Lewinella sp. 4G2: one gene and its partner. The protein of the gene in region 2 interacts with the protein of the main gene of each other region in a pairwise test. Links are inferred from orthologs where the notes say so. Each region holds a gene or a part of one and is shown on either strand. Other genes may lie near its edges. The genes, in order: A3850_RS06775 and priA.

Evidence for each region.
Region 1: the proteins of priA (region 2) and A3850_RS06775 interact in binary tests that used the Escherichia coli proteins (3 or more experiments, as listed by UniProt). The link is inferred for Lewinella sp. 4G2 from one-to-one orthologs.

Annotation. Positions count from the first base shown.
Region 1 is NZ_LVWJ02000014.1:1,379,881-1,388,109, forward strand. The notes cover bases 3,446-6,133. They hold A3850_RS06775 (single-stranded DNA-binding protein), read right to left. Parts: upstream 5,196-6,133; coding sequence 4,695-5,195; downstream 3,446-4,694. Other genes in these bases: gldE (gliding motility-associated protein GldE), read right to left, coding at 3,446-4,511; mutY (A/G-specific adenine glycosylase), read right to left, coding at 5,273-6,133. Also shown: A3850_RS06750 (beta-ketoacyl synthase N-terminal-like domain-containing protein), read right to left, coding at 1-541; A3850_RS06755 (aminotransferase class I/II-fold pyridoxal phosphate-dependent enzyme), read right to left, coding at 559-1,695; A3850_RS06760 (PfkB family carbohydrate kinase), read right to left, coding at 1,711-2,628; more of gldE, read right to left, coding at 3,015-3,445; more of mutY, read right to left, coding at 6,134-6,361; A3850_RS06785 (RNA polymerase sigma factor), read right to left, coding at 6,503-7,027; A3850_RS06790 (LptF/LptG family permease), read right to left, coding at 7,608-8,229. UniProt on the Escherichia coli protein: Plays an important role in DNA replication, recombination and repair. Binds to ssDNA and to an array of partner proteins to recruit them to their sites of action during DNA metabolism. Acts as a sliding platform that migrates on DNA via reptation.
Region 2 is NZ_LVWJ02000014.1:425,489-434,127, forward strand. Bases 1-3,098 are described here. They hold priA (primosomal protein N'), read left to right. Parts: upstream 1-356; coding sequence 357-2,840; downstream 2,841-3,098. Other genes in these bases: A3850_RS03290 (dihydrofolate reductase), read right to left, coding at 1-220; A3850_RS03300 (IS3 family transposase), read right to left, coding at 2,923-3,098. Also shown: more of A3850_RS03300, read right to left, coding at 3,099-3,909; A3850_RS03305 (transposase), read right to left, coding at 3,906-4,307; A3850_RS03310 (head GIN domain-containing protein), read right to left, coding at 4,382-5,110; A3850_RS03315 (polyribonucleotide nucleotidyltransferase), read right to left, coding at 5,258-7,519; A3850_RS03320 (DinB family protein), read right to left, coding at 7,915-8,367; murI (glutamate racemase), read right to left, coding at 8,369-8,639.

The DNA of each region.
Region 1 (8,229 bases), 960 kb from region 2 along the record:
TCAATGGTGCCTCGGCTCCACCCACAAGTACTCGATCGACCATTCCCGAGTTGAGTAAAGCGACCCCGTGCAGCAAACCGTGGAACCCGGAAGAGCAAGTGACGCTCAAACTGGAGGCCAGGCTGTGGGTGCCGAAGTAACCCGCCAGCGCAAAGCCAATGCCCCCCAAAGTCGTCTGTGGCGACGTCCGCGCGCGGGCGGTGCCTTGCTCCTGAAAAAAATCGTACTCCCGCTCCCAGGAGGTTGTTGGGCCACGGGAACAACCGACGATGATTGCGAAGTCTTCACCCCGCCAGCCGGCTTGAGCGACAGTGTCCTCAGCGGCTACCAATGCGAGCTGGGTAGCCCGGTCCGGCCGCGTGCGTTCGATGAATTCAGTGAGTTTTGCGGGAGTGATTGGCCGATCTTCATTGCGGTAAACGGGGAGCCCGGTGGCCTCATCCTTGCTCCAGGTAGGTGCCCCGGAACGGTAGACCGCCGCCGCAGCCGCGCGGTTACCCGCCGCGGAAATACTCCCCGAACCATTGATGTGTATCCGCATGGCGGTTTCCGTAGGCTTTAGTGCTTATGGCCGCCAAAGGTCGCCAACTCCCGGCCAAGAACCTGCACCAAACGCTCAATCTCTTCTTTGGTATTGAAACTGTGCAAACAAATACGCAGCCGTTCCTGACCAGCCGCTACGGTCGGTGATCGAATGGCCTTTACCAGGAAATTGTCAGCCCATAAAGCATTTTGCAACTGCATCACGGCGTCGTTACCCGGGCAGCGAATGATCTGAATAGGGCCGTTTACCTCCGGGCTAAAAGTGGACAGCTGATAATGGTGAATTGCCCGTTGGAAACAATCCACATTGTCCGCTAGGTCTTGCATCCGCTGTGCGTGGCTCTCCTCCAACGTAGCGTAGGCAGTGTCGATAGCAGCATACTGGGCCGCCGCGGGTGCCGTGCTGTAGATGAAGGGCCGCGAGGTATTGACGAGGTAGGATTTCAAAGCCGCAGAACCAAGTACCGCTCCGCCGTGGCCCCCGAAGGCTTTTCCGTAGGTGATCACATTTGCGAAAACGTGTTGCTGCAAGCCCAGCGCGTGGACAATCCCCCGCCCTTCCGCCCCGTCGAGACCACCGGAATGAGCCTCGTCTACGATCAGATGGGGACCGTATTCCTGGCAGAGAAGGGCAATCTCCCGCAGCGGCGCGCGATCCCCGTCCATACTGAAGCGGCTTTCGGTGAGGATGAAGACATTACCGTCGGGGCGGGCTCCTTCAAGTTGTCGGCGTAAATCCTCTAAGTCGTTGTGGCGAAACCGGAGCGCGCGGGCGTGGCCCAGACGAATACCGTCGCGGCAACAAGCGTGGCTGAGTTCGTCGTAAATGATGGTGTCCGTCCGTTGTAGGAGGGAGGAAAGCAAGCCAAGGAAGGCCGTATATCCCGAAGGGTAGAGCAGGGCGGAAGGGAACCCGTGGTATTCAGCGATCCGTACTTCCAGCTGGTGGTAGGCATCGCGATCGCCCGAAATTAAGCGAGAGCCGGTAGCGCCGCCGGCCAGGTGTTCGGAGGAAGAAACAGTGCTGGCATCCCGTGCCAGACCAAGGTAGTCGTTGGACCAAAAATCAATCCCTCGCACCGTTCCGGGGAGGGACCGGAAAGTACCCGTAGCCCGGATGGCTGCCAGTCGTTTATCGAGGAAGTTGGCCAAGGGAGCGGGGATAGTTTAAATATCAACTCCGATCAACTCGACGAACTGCTGTACGCGGCCATCGATCATCGCCCGGGTCAAGCCCTGCATGCGGCGGGTACCGAAGTCTTCCACCACGAAACTGGCCATTGCCGAACCGTAGATAATGGCGCGCTTGAGGTTTTCGAAACTGGTATCGTCCGTCGAGGCGAGGTAGCCCATGAAGCCACCGGCAAAAGTGTCGCCGGCGCCGGTTGGGTCCGTTACCTGAGGTAGTAGGAGGGCGGGGGCGGAGAAGACTCTGTCGCCGTCAAACAGTAGTGCGCCGTGCTCTCCTTTCTTGATGATGAGGATGCGTGGACCCATCTCGACGATCTTGGCGGCAGCCTTAAGCAAGCTCAGTTCGCCGGAGAGTTGGCGGGCTTCCTCGTCGTTGATGATCAGCACGTCGATTCGCTTGAGGACATCCTTCAGTGGCTCCATGGCGATGTCCATCCAGAAGTTCATCGTGTCGAGCGCGATGAGCTTAGGCTTCGTTTCTAACTGGTCGATCACGCTGGACTGTACCTGCGGGCTGAGATTGCCGAGCATCACGTAGTCGGTCGTCCGGTAGCTAGCGGGCAGTTTCGGGTCGAAGTGCTCCAGTACGTTCAGTTGGGTATCGAGCGTATCGCGGCCCATCATGTCGTCGTGGTACTTGCCGGCCCAGAAGAAGGACTTGCCGCCTTCCACTACCTCGACGCCGTCGAGGTCAGACCCGCGGCGTTTCAGGTCGGCCAGAAAATCCTGGTTGTAATCGTCACCAATGATAGATACGAGCTGAACCGGCTTGCAGAAATGCGTCGCCGCCATGGCGATGTAGGTGCAGGACCCGGCTTCGATCATTTTTACTTCACCGTAGGGGGTGTAAACGTCGTCGAATGCAATGGTACCAATGGAAAGGAGGGCGGACATACGGTAAGTGCTTGGAAGTTGATTTATGGAGCAAAGGCCAGTGGTGCTACCCCAAAACGGGAATAAGGTTTAATGGCCTAAACGAAAAAAGCCAAGCACGAATCATCGTACTCGGCTTTTTAAATGCGCCTCAGGAAGGGCTCGAACCTTCGACCTACGGATTAACAGTCCGCCGCTCTAACCAACTGAGCTACTGAGGCAGTTTCTCAATGCGGGTGCAAATGTACGACCCGCTATTTGTTATTTGCAAGAGCAGTTATAAAAAATCTTTGCTGTTTTCTCTTTTTCTAAAATTGTCAGGCGCCCCGACTAAGTGCGGGACTTACTTCGTGTCGCTGCCGCAGGTGCAATGCAAAAAGGGCGAGTAACAGTTGCCAATTGCCAGCCTAATCCTCACCTTCTTCACTGGCTGACGTCTCCGGAAGCGTGATGAGTACCTCCTCGATCCGCCGGGAGGTGACCGAGAGTGGTTTGAGGGTGTATTCCCCAATCTTGATCTCTTGCCCGGGCTCGGGGAAGTGGCCGATGGTCTCCAGAATGATACCGGCGAGAGATTCAGCCTCGCCCTTCAGCTCGTCAAAGGTGGTGGTACTGAGATCGAGGACCCGGCAGACGTCATTCAGCAACGTTTTGCCATCAAATTCAAAGTTGTAGTCATCGATCTTGTTGAAGACGATCTCATCCCCTTCGTCAAACTCGTCCTGAATGTCACCAATCACTTCTTCCATGACGTCCTCGAGGGTGACGATGCCCTCCGTGCCGCCGTACTCATCCACGACGATGGCCATGTGCATCTTTTGCTGTTGGAATTCCTTTAGCAGATCACTCACCTTCTTGTTCTCGGGTACGTACAGCACTTCTTGCCGGACGAGGCTCAACCAGTCGAAGTCAGCACTTTCGTAGCGGTAACCAAGCAGGTCCTTCACGTACAGGATTCCCCGCACCTTATCAAAGTCGTCTTCAAAGACGGGAATTCGACTGTAACTGTGTTCCCGGACGCGGTCTAGCAACTCGTGGTAGTTCGCACTCTGGTCGACGGCCACCACGTCTCCCCGGCTGCGCATGATCTGGCGGACGGTCACGTTGGCGAAGAGGACGATCTGTTTGAGGAGGAATACATCCTGTTGGCTCTCCTCCCCGTTCTCCTCCTGCTGTACGGTGAGGTCAATGGCCTCATCGATGTCTTGCTGGGTGGGCGAAAAATTGTCGTTGGTGTGGCTTTCCAGCCGGCGTTCGATAATGGAAGCTCCATTCACGAGGAGAACGGACACTGGTTTGAACAGGCTCATCAAAAAGTTGACCGGGCGGGCCATGAGGGAAGCCAGTTCCACCCGGTTCATACGGGCGTAGACTTTTGGCGCTACCTCTCCAAAAAGTACCAATAGAAACGTCACTCCAACCACGGTAACGGTGAAGCGAATCGCTCCAGCCAGTGGTTCCGCTGAGAAGTAACCTTCAGGGTTAATGGCAAGACCAAATTGATCCAGGAACGAAAGGATGCCAGTAGCCCAATTGGTGAAAATAGATTCAGGGAACAGCGCCCGCAGTAGCACCTCCGAGATCAGGACGATCGCAATATTGATGAAGTTGTTGGCGATCAAGATCGTTGCCAATAACTGCCGCGGCCGCTCCCGGAAGTCAATCAGCGTCAGGCTGGCCGGCGTGGGGGATTCGGCGAAATCTTCGTAATCATTATCCGTCAGCGAAAAGAAAGCTACTTCGGAGCCGGACACGAGCCCGGACAACAATAAGAGCAGCACGATTCCTCCACCACCGAAGATCAGCGTCGAAGTGAAGCTGAGCAGGAGGGTAGATTCAAAAAGGTAGGATAAACCGGTTGGGTCCAATGCAGTGCGCCCACGCGCAGGATGGTGAAGTTGCAAAGATAGGGCAGCCCGGTAACCCGCGGGGTGAAGAATGGCTACGGTTGAACATCAGCCTACAACCTCCCTATTCACGGGGCACCCCTTGTATACTCGTGTAAGTACTTACGGCTAAATGGATGGTATTCATGCTCGAGTTGCAGTACGCTGAGCCACTTACCTAGTCAATTATTTTACTGAGGATTAAAATGGTAGGTCCTCTCCGTCGTCGTCAATGGCGGGAGCGGCTGGTGCCTGCGATGCGGGAGTTTGGGCAGGGGTAGCCGCCGTAGCTTGGGGAGCCGCCGGGGCGTTGTTTTCGGGAGTGTAAACTGGAGGTGCGTCAGCCAAAGAGGGGCGTGGACCTCCTTCACCAGCGTTAGGGTTGACGAGCACCCGGAAGTAGTTCGCCACGACTTCGGTGGTTTTCCGGTTGTTACCCTCCTTATCCTGCCACTTCCGGTGCGTCAGTTTGCCTTCCACGTAGACCATCACTCCTTTGTGCAGGGAACGTTGGGCGCGCTCGGCGGCCTGGCGCCAGACGACGACGTCGTGCCACTCTGTCTGTTCTTGCCATTCACCGCTGCGGTCCTTGTAGTTCTCTGAGGTAGCTACGGAGAAACGTCCAACGGCTACTCCACTTTCAAGGGTGCGAATTTCGGGGTCGGAGCCGAGCCGGCCGATGAGGGTAACTTTATTGACCATGGAGAGTGCGATTTAGCGGAATGGAATCCTCTAGCAATTTGCCAGCAGGGGTGAAATGAGGAGCTTGGGATCGGTAATCAGAAGAGGTCCAAAAGTAGGGTCTTATCCTCGATATATTTAGTGATTACGCGTGGAAAGGCAAATTTATCCAACAATTTGTTTTGGGGTAGCAGGTAATTTTCAATACTTCCTGGCATTAATCCCCAACGAAAGGTGTGAAAGCTGACGTAGATCGTCTGGTGCGTCAATTGTTGCTTATAGACCTGGCTGCGTTTGGTGAATTCCAATTCGGCGGCGGGGAGCCATTCGGGCCAATCGGGATGGTGGGCCAATTCCTGCGTGCCCACCTCATTACTGACGGTCTCGATGAGTGGGAACTCGTAGAGATCTTTCCAAATATCCTTACCCTGCCGTTGGCGGATGATGGTTCGGTCGGCATCGTCTTTGATGACGAGGTAGTGGAAGTGGCGGTCCCGCCGCTTTAGCGTCTTTTGCTTGACGGGTAGCTCGTATACCTGGCCGTTGTTAAATGCCCTGCAGTTAGTTGAGAGTGGGCACTCTTTACAGCTAGCTCGTTTTGGCGTGCAGATCAGTGCGCCAAAGTCCATGATCGCCTGGTTGAAGCGTGCGGCGGGTACGTCACCGAGGGCATCCGTCGCCAACTGTGCGAAGAGTTTTTTGCCGGGGGTGCTATCAATCGGTGTTGAATTACCAGCGTAGCGGGCGAGGATGCGGTATACGTTGCCATCCACCACGGCTACCTGTTCACCGAAGGCGAAACTGGCTATCGCCGCGGCGGTGTACGGCCCGACGCCGGGAAGTTTCCTGAGCTTATCGGCGGTATCTGGAAACTGCCCGCCATATTCGGCTACCACCATGCGGGCGGCCCTCAGCAAGTTGCGAGCACGGGAATAGTAACCTAAGCCTTCCCATAGTTTCATGACGGCGTCGTCATCAGCTGCGGCCAGGTCTGCCACTGTAGGGTATGTCTCGGCAAACCGCTCGTAGTAAGCGCGGCCCTGCTCGACGCGGGTTTGCTGCAGAATGATCTCACTCAACCAGATGTTATACGCGTCGCGGTGTTCCTTCCAGGGCATTGGCCGCCGTTCGGGTAGGTACCACGCCAGAAGTTGCGTTCGAAAATATTTCCAGTCCGCTTTAGTCAACGATGTGGAGTTATTAGTGCGTCGTAAGGTCGCATAAAAAAACCGGGGCGTTGTAGCGCCCCGGTCGAAATAGGTTTTGATAGTTTACCATGCACAATAGTTATGGACTGATGCACCACAGTAAGCCGACAGTCAGTACACTTAGGCGGTCTGCCGAAGCTTCCCGTACTGGCGGGCAATTTGTAGTTTAAGGTCTTTACGCGCAAAGAAGATGCGGCTCTTCACGGTGCCCAGGGGAAGACCCAGGTGGTCAGCGATCTCCTGGTATTTGAAGCCCTGATAGTGCATGAGGAAAGGAATACGGGTACTATCATCCAAATCATTGATCAGGACGGTCAGCTCCTTGATCAAAATATCGCTCTCCGCCTCATTATCGATCTGGGTACGGCCAGAATTGAGGTAGTATAGGTTCTCCGTATTGTCCATGATCGTGTTCGCCTTCATCTTCTTCCGGTAGTTGTTGATGAAGATGTTTTTCATGATCGTGAAGAGCCAGGCCTTCAGGTTAGTGCCGGGGTTGAACTTATCCCGGTTCGTAATGGCGCGGAAGGCAGTTTCCTGGTAGAGATCCTTCGCATCCTCCGAGTTCTTCGTCAGATTGTAAGCGAAAGAATTAAGTAGCGTAGTTAACCGATTGAACTCGGTAAAAAATTCCATTTGGGACATGATAGAAGGCTTTAGTGGTTTTGTCTAACCAAATTTAGGCAAAACTTAAATGGATTGCAAGGTTTTTGCACCCACTGGAATCTATCCTAACCCTGCATCACTTAGGGCCTATTCTCCAAACCTCTGTAAAACAAAGCTTTACGTCTGTTTAACAGTGCGCATCCGTAAATTGAACTTTCAGTAAAAAATGAAATATAGATTGTTTTGTCTAAGAGATTGCCATTCTATTGTGCTTAAACGCTCGACAAAGCTCAATCAGAGTACAAAAATAGGCATGGCGGAAGATGACCAGGTAACAATGAAGTTCCGTTTGTCTAACTTGTCCAATACTCTGCCTAAGCTGCTGAAGGCCTGATATCATACAGCCAATCCAGCATCCGCTGACTAAATCATCGCTCAGGACCTGTCCACTATTCGGTCCAAAATATTGCACCTGCGGCAGCGACACGTTCTGAGTCCCCCACTTAGTCGAGACGCCCGATATAGAGTGAATGACGGGCATGCAGGAATTCGGACTAAGTGCGTTGATGCTTAGTTTCCAAGGTCTAAAGGAGCAGTAAGTACCTAAGAGGATACTCCGTCAGCGCTGGGCGTTCAGGACGAAGTAGAGTGCAGCGGCAAAGAAGATGATGTTGGGCATCCACATCCCCAGGTAGATGGGCATCCCGGCAGAAGTAGTGATGGTGGAAGCGAACTGGGTAACGAAGACGAAAAGCGCCCCAATGAAGATCCCTAAAGCCAACTGAATCCCCATCCCTCCCCTGGTCTTGCGGCCGGCGACGGATACTCCGATCAGCGTAAGGATGAAGATCGTAAACGGCTGCGCCGAGCGACGGGCTAATTCTACCTGGTACTGACGGACGTTGCCCGCCCCCCGCGCCTGCTGTTTGCTGAGGTGCCTGATCAACTGGGGAGTCGTCATCGATTGCTGCTCTTCCTTGTACTCCACGAAGTCGGCGGGGAAGAGGTTAAGCACGGTGTCCAGGTGGCCAAAGGCACCTACCTCCAACGTTTCGTTAATGCCGTCAAACGTTCGTTGCTCGTAGTTGGAGAGCCGCCAGAAGGAAGGATCACCAGGCGTAAACTTGGCCGAACGGGCTTTCGTTAGCGCTACCAGCTCGTTGTTCTCGAAGTGCTCGATCCGGAAATTGCGGGCGGAACTATCCAATTTGCTGTAGTGCGTCATGAACACTTTCGTGCCC
Region 2 (8,639 bases):
CATCGCGAGTAAGGACGACGTTCGTGCGCTTCGGAAGCGGCCGGCCGATGCTGCGGAAGGTCTTCCGCCCCATGATAACGGGGTGGCCCAGCGTAACGGATTTGAAAAACTTGAGATCGGCCGGTAAGTACCAGGGGATGTCCCCATCTTTGCCGATGGTACCTTTTCGGTCCGTCGCAACGATGGCGGATAGTTGGGGGGCTTGCCGGCTTGTACTCATGGCGTGAAGGTATAAAGCGACCGGCCAAAGCGACCGCCATTGCCAGGAAGAAAACGGTGCGGCACCAGAAAATGACGGGCTAGTGGTTCAACTATCTGCCCTGGCTCAACGTACTTTTACAACAAATACTTTCAATTTGCCTGCTCCTCCAACTACGCCAGACGACCTCAGCCAAGCCGGCACGGTGTACGCGGAGGTGATCGTACCACTTGCGGTGAAGGATACCTATTCCTTCGCCGTACCCGAAGAATTGGTGGGTGGGGTGAAGCGTGGTCTCCGCGTTGAGGTACAGTTCGGTAAGAACAAGCACTATACCGGGATTATTGATCGGCTCCACGCGCAGCGGCCGGACCACCAGGTAAAGGAGATTCTCAGCGTCATCGACGTGGAGCCCTCCGTCACCGAAAAGCAACTCCAACTCTGGCGGTGGATGGCGGACTATTACGTCTGCAACATCGGCGAAGTGATGACGGCCGGCCTACCAAGCCACCTGAAACTGACGAGTGAAACCATCGTCACCCTCGGGCCGCTCTTCAGCGAAGACGCTACCGAACTGGACGACGAGGAATACATGATCGTGGAAGCCCTGACCATCCAGCAGGAGCTCTCCCTGAAAAACATTCAGGACATCCTCCAGCGCAAGGTGATTCTCCCCGTCATCCGGCGGCTGATCGATCGGCGGGTAATTCTATTACAAGAGAACCTGGTGGAGCGCTATAAGGCCAAAAAGATCGCCTGTGTCCGCCTAACCGAACAATTCACTCCGGAAGAAACCTGGAACGATGCCTTCGAACTCGTTTCCCGCTCCGAAAAGCAAACGGAAGTATTGCTGGAGTACGTCCAACTCTTCCGCACCATCCCCTTCGTCCGGCGGGCGGACCTCACCAAGCGGACGGGAAATTCATCTTCCGTGATCAATCAAATGGTCAAAAAGGGCGTCTTCGAACTCTACGAACAGGAGATCAGCCGCATCTCCGCCGCCGAATCGATTCAGGATGGGAATCACCCCTTAAGCCCCCAGCAAACTTCCGCCCTGAGTGAGATTCGGGATGCGCACGCCGCGAATAAGCCCGTACTCCTCCACGGCGTTACCGGCAGCGGGAAGACCAGGGTGTACGTGGAACTGATTAAGGAAACGCTGGACCGGGGGCAGCAAATGCTCTACCTCTTACCGGAAATTGCCCTGACGAGTCAGATCGTCAAACGCATCCAACAGGTGTTGGGGGATAAAGTCGTCGTCTACCACAGCCGCCTCAGCAGCATGGAACGCGTGGAGATCTGGCAGGCGGTACTGCGGGGGGAGAAATCCATCATCGGCGCCCGGTCGGCGGTCTTCCTGCCCTTTAAAGATCTTGGCTTGGTGGTAGTGGACGAGGAGCACGACCCCAGTTTCAAGCAGCAGGAGCCCAACCCGCGCTATAATGGCCGGGACGTTGCAGTCTTCCTGGCTCACCTGCACGGCGCCAAAACCATTCTCGGAACGGCTACGCCCAGCCTCGAAAGCTGGGAGAATACCACCCGGGGGAAGTACCGGCTGGTGAGTATGCCGGAGCGGTTTGGAGGCATCCAACTCCCCAAAATGTTGGTCGCCAACGCCCGGGAGACCAACGAGAAGGGAGTAGCTCACCCGTTCTTCACCCCTACCCTGCTCACTGAGATCAAAGCGACGCTGGCGCGTGGGGAACAAGTGATTTTGTTCCAGAACCGTCGGGGTTTCGCCCCCACTTACTTCTGCCCGACCTGCGACCTCACGGTACAGTGCGTCAACTGCGACGTGAGCCTGACTTACCACCGGTACCGGGACCAATTACGTTGCCACTGCTGTGGCTACTCCCGCTCCAAACCAGATTCCTGCCCGGCCTGCAATAGCGTGGGCATGAAGCTCAGCGGTACCGGCACCGAAAAGATAGAGGATGAGCTCAAGATCTTCCTCCCGGAGGCACGAATCGCCCGCATGGACCTCGATACTACCCGTGGTAAGGAAGCCCTCGGTAAACTCATCGGCCGCTTCGAAGCCGGGGAACTGGACATCCTCGTAGGCACCCAAATGGTCACGAAAGGCCTGGACTTTGAGCGGGTCGGCCTGGTGGGCATCATCAACGCCGATCAGATCCTGCATTACCCGGACTTCCGGGCCGATGAACGAGCCTATCACCTCATGACCCAGGTTGCCGGACGAGCGGGCCGTCGCCACCGGCGCGGGAAGGTCATTATCCAGGCAATGGATCTGCAGCACGTCATCCTGAAAAACGTGGTCGGGGGAGAGTGGAAGGAATTCATCGATCGGGAACAGACCAACCGCCGGGAAGCGGCCTTCCCACCCTACGTAAAAATGATGCACCTGCAACTCCGCCACCCACAACGGGGCAGGACCGAGGAAGCCGCCAAGTTGTTACATTCCTGGCTGGCGCCGGTGCTAGGCGGAATGATCACGGCCCCCTTCGAACCCAGCGTCGCGCGGTTGCGGACCTATTACTTACAGGACATGGTCGTCCGTGTCCAACCCATCCCCAGCGAGGTGAAGCGGGTGAAGGGTATTTTGCGCAAGGCCATCGCTCACCTGAACGTAGCACCGAAGCTGACGGGGGTGAGGGTGGTGTTGGACGTAGATCCTTATTAGATTTTAGACGCTAGAAGTTGGATTTTATACAATCTTGTGCCTAACCAAATAGCGTTGACAGATTAATAATGAAGTCGCGCCATTACGCACGACGGTTTTTAAATTTTTCCTCAGTTAGGTACTTGACACCGGCGGGGAGTATTTGCCCACGCCCCTCACGGGCATACTTGCCGGGCGTGGGTAAATACTTCACGACGGTTGGGCACAGGTCTTCATTCACCCCCTGGCCGTCCTTGATCAAGAGCGCATAGCGGTAGCCTGGCTGATCCGATCGCCAGCCGGCCACAAAGGCTTTGGGACTGCTTCGCAACGGCAACCTTCCGTGGATCCGTTTGGTATTATAGTGCTTCACGGCTCTGTTTACCAGGCGCTTTAGCTGGTCAAAGTCTTTGGGTTGCCAGTGGTCGAGGTACTCTTGTTTGATCACACCGTTGAGGCGTTCAGCGTAAGCATTGTCCAGCGCTACGTCGCACATACTACTTGAGATGCCTCTGCTACGCAGTCGTTCGACGAACTGACGACTACGATACTGCGAACCACCATCGCTGTGGAAGATGAGACCCTGTAGATCTGACTGACCACACTGGCGAAAAGCGCTTTCCAAGGCAGCGATGTTTGCCGTTGCCAGTAGGTGTTTGCTCGTATGGACACCTACGATCTGACGGCTATAAACGTCAATGATGAAGGTGATGTAGTAAAAGCTATTGTTGATGCGATAGTACGTCGTATCGCTCTGCCATACTTGGTTAACCCCATTGATAATCAGTTCTTTAATTAAATTAGGATAGCGATAGGACCCCGATCGGGTTACCCGCACGTAGTTGCGTTTACGGACTAGGGCATAGCCACGCCGGGTCATCTCACGGCAGAATGCGTTGCGCGAGATATGCCGCGGCCGTAGCATACTCCAGGCTTTCTGTAGGCCCAGGCCGGGGTGTTCTCTGCGCAACAGTTTTAACTGAGACTCAGCTCCGTTCATGGCATCCTCGTACTTAGCTCGGCGCTTCCAAAAAGCAGCGTGAGCTTGTCGACTAACGCCCAAGGCTAAATAGATCGTTTGCTTCGTCATTGGCTCTTCTTTTTGCTCGAAGAGTCGGCTGAGCGCAGTGTGGAAGCAGCTTTTTTTTTGAACTCCGGCATCTCCTCTTCGTAAATGGCCAGCATTCTCGTTTTGTGGTCAAGTTGAATGGCCATCCGACCGAGGAGGGCTTGCTGTTCGGCGAGCTGACGTTGCAGTTCTGCAAGCTTAGCAGTTTGACTATTGGGGACTTCGACGATAACGGCATTCTTCTTGGCCATGCTACTGTATTTAGCGATCCAGTTGTAGATCGTTTGATAAGATACGCCGTAAAGCTGGACCATTTGCTTGACACTAAAGGTGCCCTCCTCAAAATCTTTGACGCGGGCTCGTTTGAAGCACTCGCCGTAGCGCTTGGTGGGACGGATCTTCCGATTTTTTGTTGACATTTCGATGCATTGGTGTCAACGTATTTGGTTTAGGACATCTAGCGTCTAAAATCTAGGTTCCAGCGTCTACCATTTTACTGCTTGCGCACCTTCCCGCCGGAGCTGGCGTCAGAATTGACCTGAGCAGGAGTCCCGGAATACCGGATGCTTCCACCAGAGCTTGCGTCGGCCCGCAACTTTTCGGTGACGTGGATCTCAATGTCGGCGCCGGAGCTGACGTCTGCATCGACTTCCTGTGCAGTGGCTTCGGTGGCGTCAACATTTGCGCCGGAACTAGCTTCGGCACGGAGGCGATTGATGGTTCCTTTGACAATGACTTCGCCGCCACTACTGGCGTCTATCCGTGCTGCTTCACCGGAGAACATGACGCGTACTTTGGATCCACTGCTGCTTTCCAGGCGCAGCGTCTCTCCCCGGAAACTGCCTTTGGTGTAAATGTCAGCGCTACTTGAGGCGTCTACCTTGGTCAGTTCCGGCATGGTGATGTATACCTCAATATTTTCCTTCTGGCGGACCTGCACCTTATCCCTGAAACCAATGTCAAGCGTCGTTCCGAGCACCTTGGTTTCGATGTATTCCATCAGATTGCTTTCCGCCTTGATGAGGACGGAAAATTCGTTCCCCTGAGTGATTTCCACATTCATGCTGCAGCAGGCCTTGATGCCATCAAAATCTTCGAGGTCGCGTTTGTCTTCAGTTACCTCGCCGTTTCCGCGAATGGTTTTGTTCCACCCCCAGTTCTGAGCCTGGGTGCTGGCGGTGGTGAATAGGGTAACGAGGAGGAGCGTGTATAGAATTCTCATAGTTCTTATTGGTGTGTTTGGCTTGAAGGACGAGCCAGTCAATCCAGGGTTGCACCAAATATAAAAACGCCGCCCTCCCATTGCTGGGAGGACGGCGCTTTTGTGTTGGATTCGGAGGTAAACACCCGAATGCATCTGGGTGACGGATTAGTCACGGCGATCGCGGCGGTCTCCGCGGCGTCCACCACCACGGCGGTCTCCACGGTCACCACGGTCGCGGCGGGGGCGGTCCTTGGCGGCCTGGCGCTCGGCGGCGAGTTCCTCATCCGTGGGGATGGTTCCGTCGGCGCGGGGCATGATGGCCTTGCGGCTGAGGCGGAGTTTACCGGTGCGCTCGTCGATATCGACGATCTTAAAGGTCACCTCGTCGCCTTCGCTGAAGGCATCCTCAACGTTATCGATGCGGCTGTGGCTCATTTCGGAGACGTGCAGCAGGCCGTCCTTTCCACCCTCGAAGCCTACGAATACACCGTAGGGCATAATGGTCTTGACGGTACCGGTGTAGACACCACCCACTTCGGGAGTAAAGGTGATCTTCTTGATCCGGGCAACGGCGTCGTCGATGCTGTCCTTATCGCTGGAGGCAATGGAAACGTGGCCCTTACCATCGATCTCTTCGATGTTGATGTTGGTACCGGTCATTTCCTGGAGCTCCTGGATGATCTTACCACCAGGTCCGATTACGGCACCGATGTAAGACTTCTCGATGACGAGCTTGACGATCCGTGGGGCGTGGGCCTTCAGGTCGGCAGCGGGCTCAGCGATGGTCTTGGCCATTTCACCGAGGATGTGGAGGCGGCCTTCGCGGGCCTGGTCCAACGCCTGCTGGAGTTGCTCGTAGGGGAGGCCGTCGATCTTGATGTCCATCTGGCAGGCCGTGATACCCTTTTCGGTACCGGTCAGTTTGAAGTCCATATCACCGAGGGCGTCCTCGTCGCCGAGGATGTCGGAGAGGATGGCAATCTTGCCACCTTCAGCGACCATACCCATCGCGATACCGGCAACGGGGCGCTTGAGTTTCACGCCACCATCCATGAGGGCCATGGAGCCGGCACAAACAGTTGCCATTGAAGAGGAACCGTTGGACTCCATGATGTCGGATACCAAGCGGATCGTGTGCGTCATCTCGTCGGGCAGTACCTGGCGGATGGAGCGGTGGGCGAGGTTGGCGTGGCCAACTTCCCGGCGGCCGGGGCCGCGCATTGGCTTGGTCTCACCTACGGAGTAAGCGGGGAAGTTGTAGTGGAGGATGAAGTCCGCGTAGCTGTTTTCGTACGCGATGTCCACCATCTGCTGGTCGGTCTTCGTACCGAGGGTGAGGCTGGTCAGGGACTGGGTCTCACCACGGTTGAAGATGGCCGAACCGTGAGCGGAGGGCAGGTAGTCGATCTCCGTCCAGATATCACGGACCTGGTCGAACTTACGGCCGTCGAGGCGGACGCTTTCGTTGAGCATCAGGTCACGGATGGTCTTCTTCTGGATCTTGTCGTAAGCAGCGCTGAGGTCAGCCTTGTTTTCGGCGACCCACTCTTCTCCTTTTTCTTCGAGGACGGCTTCCTTGTAGTCCGCCTTCACTTGCTTGAAGGCATCCTTACGCTGGGCCTTGTTGAGGGCACCACGGGCAACTTCCTGGATTGCGGCTTTCACCTTTCCTTCCACGTAGTTGATGATCTCTTCGGATACCTGGTGGATATCCACTTCGCGGGTAGTGGCTTTGTCGCCCACCATTTCGCGGAGTTCGAGCTGTGCCTTACACTGGGCCTTGATGGCTTCGTGGCCTACTTTGAGCGCTTCGATAATGGACGCTTCGTCCACTTCCTTGCCTTCACCTTCTACCATCATGATGTTATCCGCGTCGGCGGCAACGATAAGGTCGAGGTCGGCGTCCTTCAGTGCGGAACGGTCGGGGTTAACGACGTACTCACCGTCGATGCGAGCCACGCGGCACTCGGAGATCGGCCCGGCGAAGGGGATGTTCGAGGTGACGAGGGCGGCGGAAGCGGCGAGGCCGGCCAGGGCATCGGGCATCACCTCGGGGTCGAGGCTGATGAGGTTGATGATCACCTGCGTATCGAACATGTAGCCCTTCGGGAAGAGGGGGCGGATGGCACGGTCGACGATCCGCGAGATCAGGATCTCGTAATCGTTCAGGCGGGTTTCGCGGCGGAAGAAGTTACCGGGGATGCGGCCGGCGGCGGCAAACTTCTCCTGGTAATCCACGCTGAGAGGGAAGAAGGACTGGCCTTCGCGCACGCTCGTCCCGGAAACAACGGAACAGAAAAGCATGGTTTTGCCGCACTTTACGACAACGGAACCATTGGCCTGCGTGGCCAACTTACCGGTTTCGATGGTGACTTCCCGGCCGTTCGGCAGGTCGAAGCTCACCGTCATTGGGGTCTTATTACCCATAATATGAATGTGACTTAGTTAAATATTTACGTTTGGTCCGCCAGCCCGTAGGCCGGCCTTATCCACCCTTTACCCGGCACCTGCGGCAGCGCCAAATCGGCATCCCTAATAGAAAGGAATACCAGATCGGCACGTACGTCGATACGCGGTTTGGGGCGCCGCCACGGGAAACGCGTGACGGAGGGAACACAGCCTTGGAGAGGGGGAGTAATTGCCGAAAGGCAGGCCTGAACGTTCGGAACGCTCAAATCTTACGCCGGAGATCCGCTACCGGCCGCCGCACATTTGCGGGCGTAAAGCTATGGTCATCGTGATAATTGGTGCGAAGATAAGCTTTTTTCCCGCCGTAAGAAAAGTATGCCGCCCGACAGGTAAGCGGGGCCTCAACCAGGGAATTAAACCAGCTTGTTGAGCGCAATCACGGTACCCAAGTGCATGGCTTCGTGCACGGAATTGAAGGTGAGCGCATCCTCAACATCCCGCAGCGTAATGCCGTAGCTCGTGGGGTACTCCCGAAAATTGCTGAAGTCGAGGCCGTCCCAATCCTCCCGCAGACGGCGGACGCTCGTGATGAGGCTGCTGAAGATCTCCTCGATCTCTTCTTTGCCGACGGACACCTCCGGCTTGGTCCCCTTGCGGTAGCGCTGGATAAATTCCTTACCGGAAGGACTCGGCAAACCGCTGAGGCCGTAGGTCAGGCCTTCCATGGTGGCGATGACGTGGCCGAGGTTCCAGATGATGTTGTTGTTGAAGCCCGGCGGGATGCGGTTGAGTTGCTCGTCCGTCAGGTCCTTACAGATTTTGATCAGGTTCTTGCGGGTGGCCAGCAGGATGTCGAATTGGGTCATTTCAGCTTAATTGTACGTTCGGAACGAGGAGGCGGCGGTGGCGGTTGAGTGCGGGCAACCCCAGCAGCGTGCGTTGCAAGGCGCGGCCATCGCCCGTCGCCAGGAAGTCGTGTGCAATCCTTTGCGCCCCCGGTTCTGCTAAGATTCCGGCTTCTTCCAGGCGGCGCTTCACCTGGCGGGCCGCCGCCGGGGAGGGGTCGATCACCCGCACGCCGTGGCCGGCCACGGCCTGGATATCCGCCTTTACCATGGGGTAATGAGTGCAGCCCAGG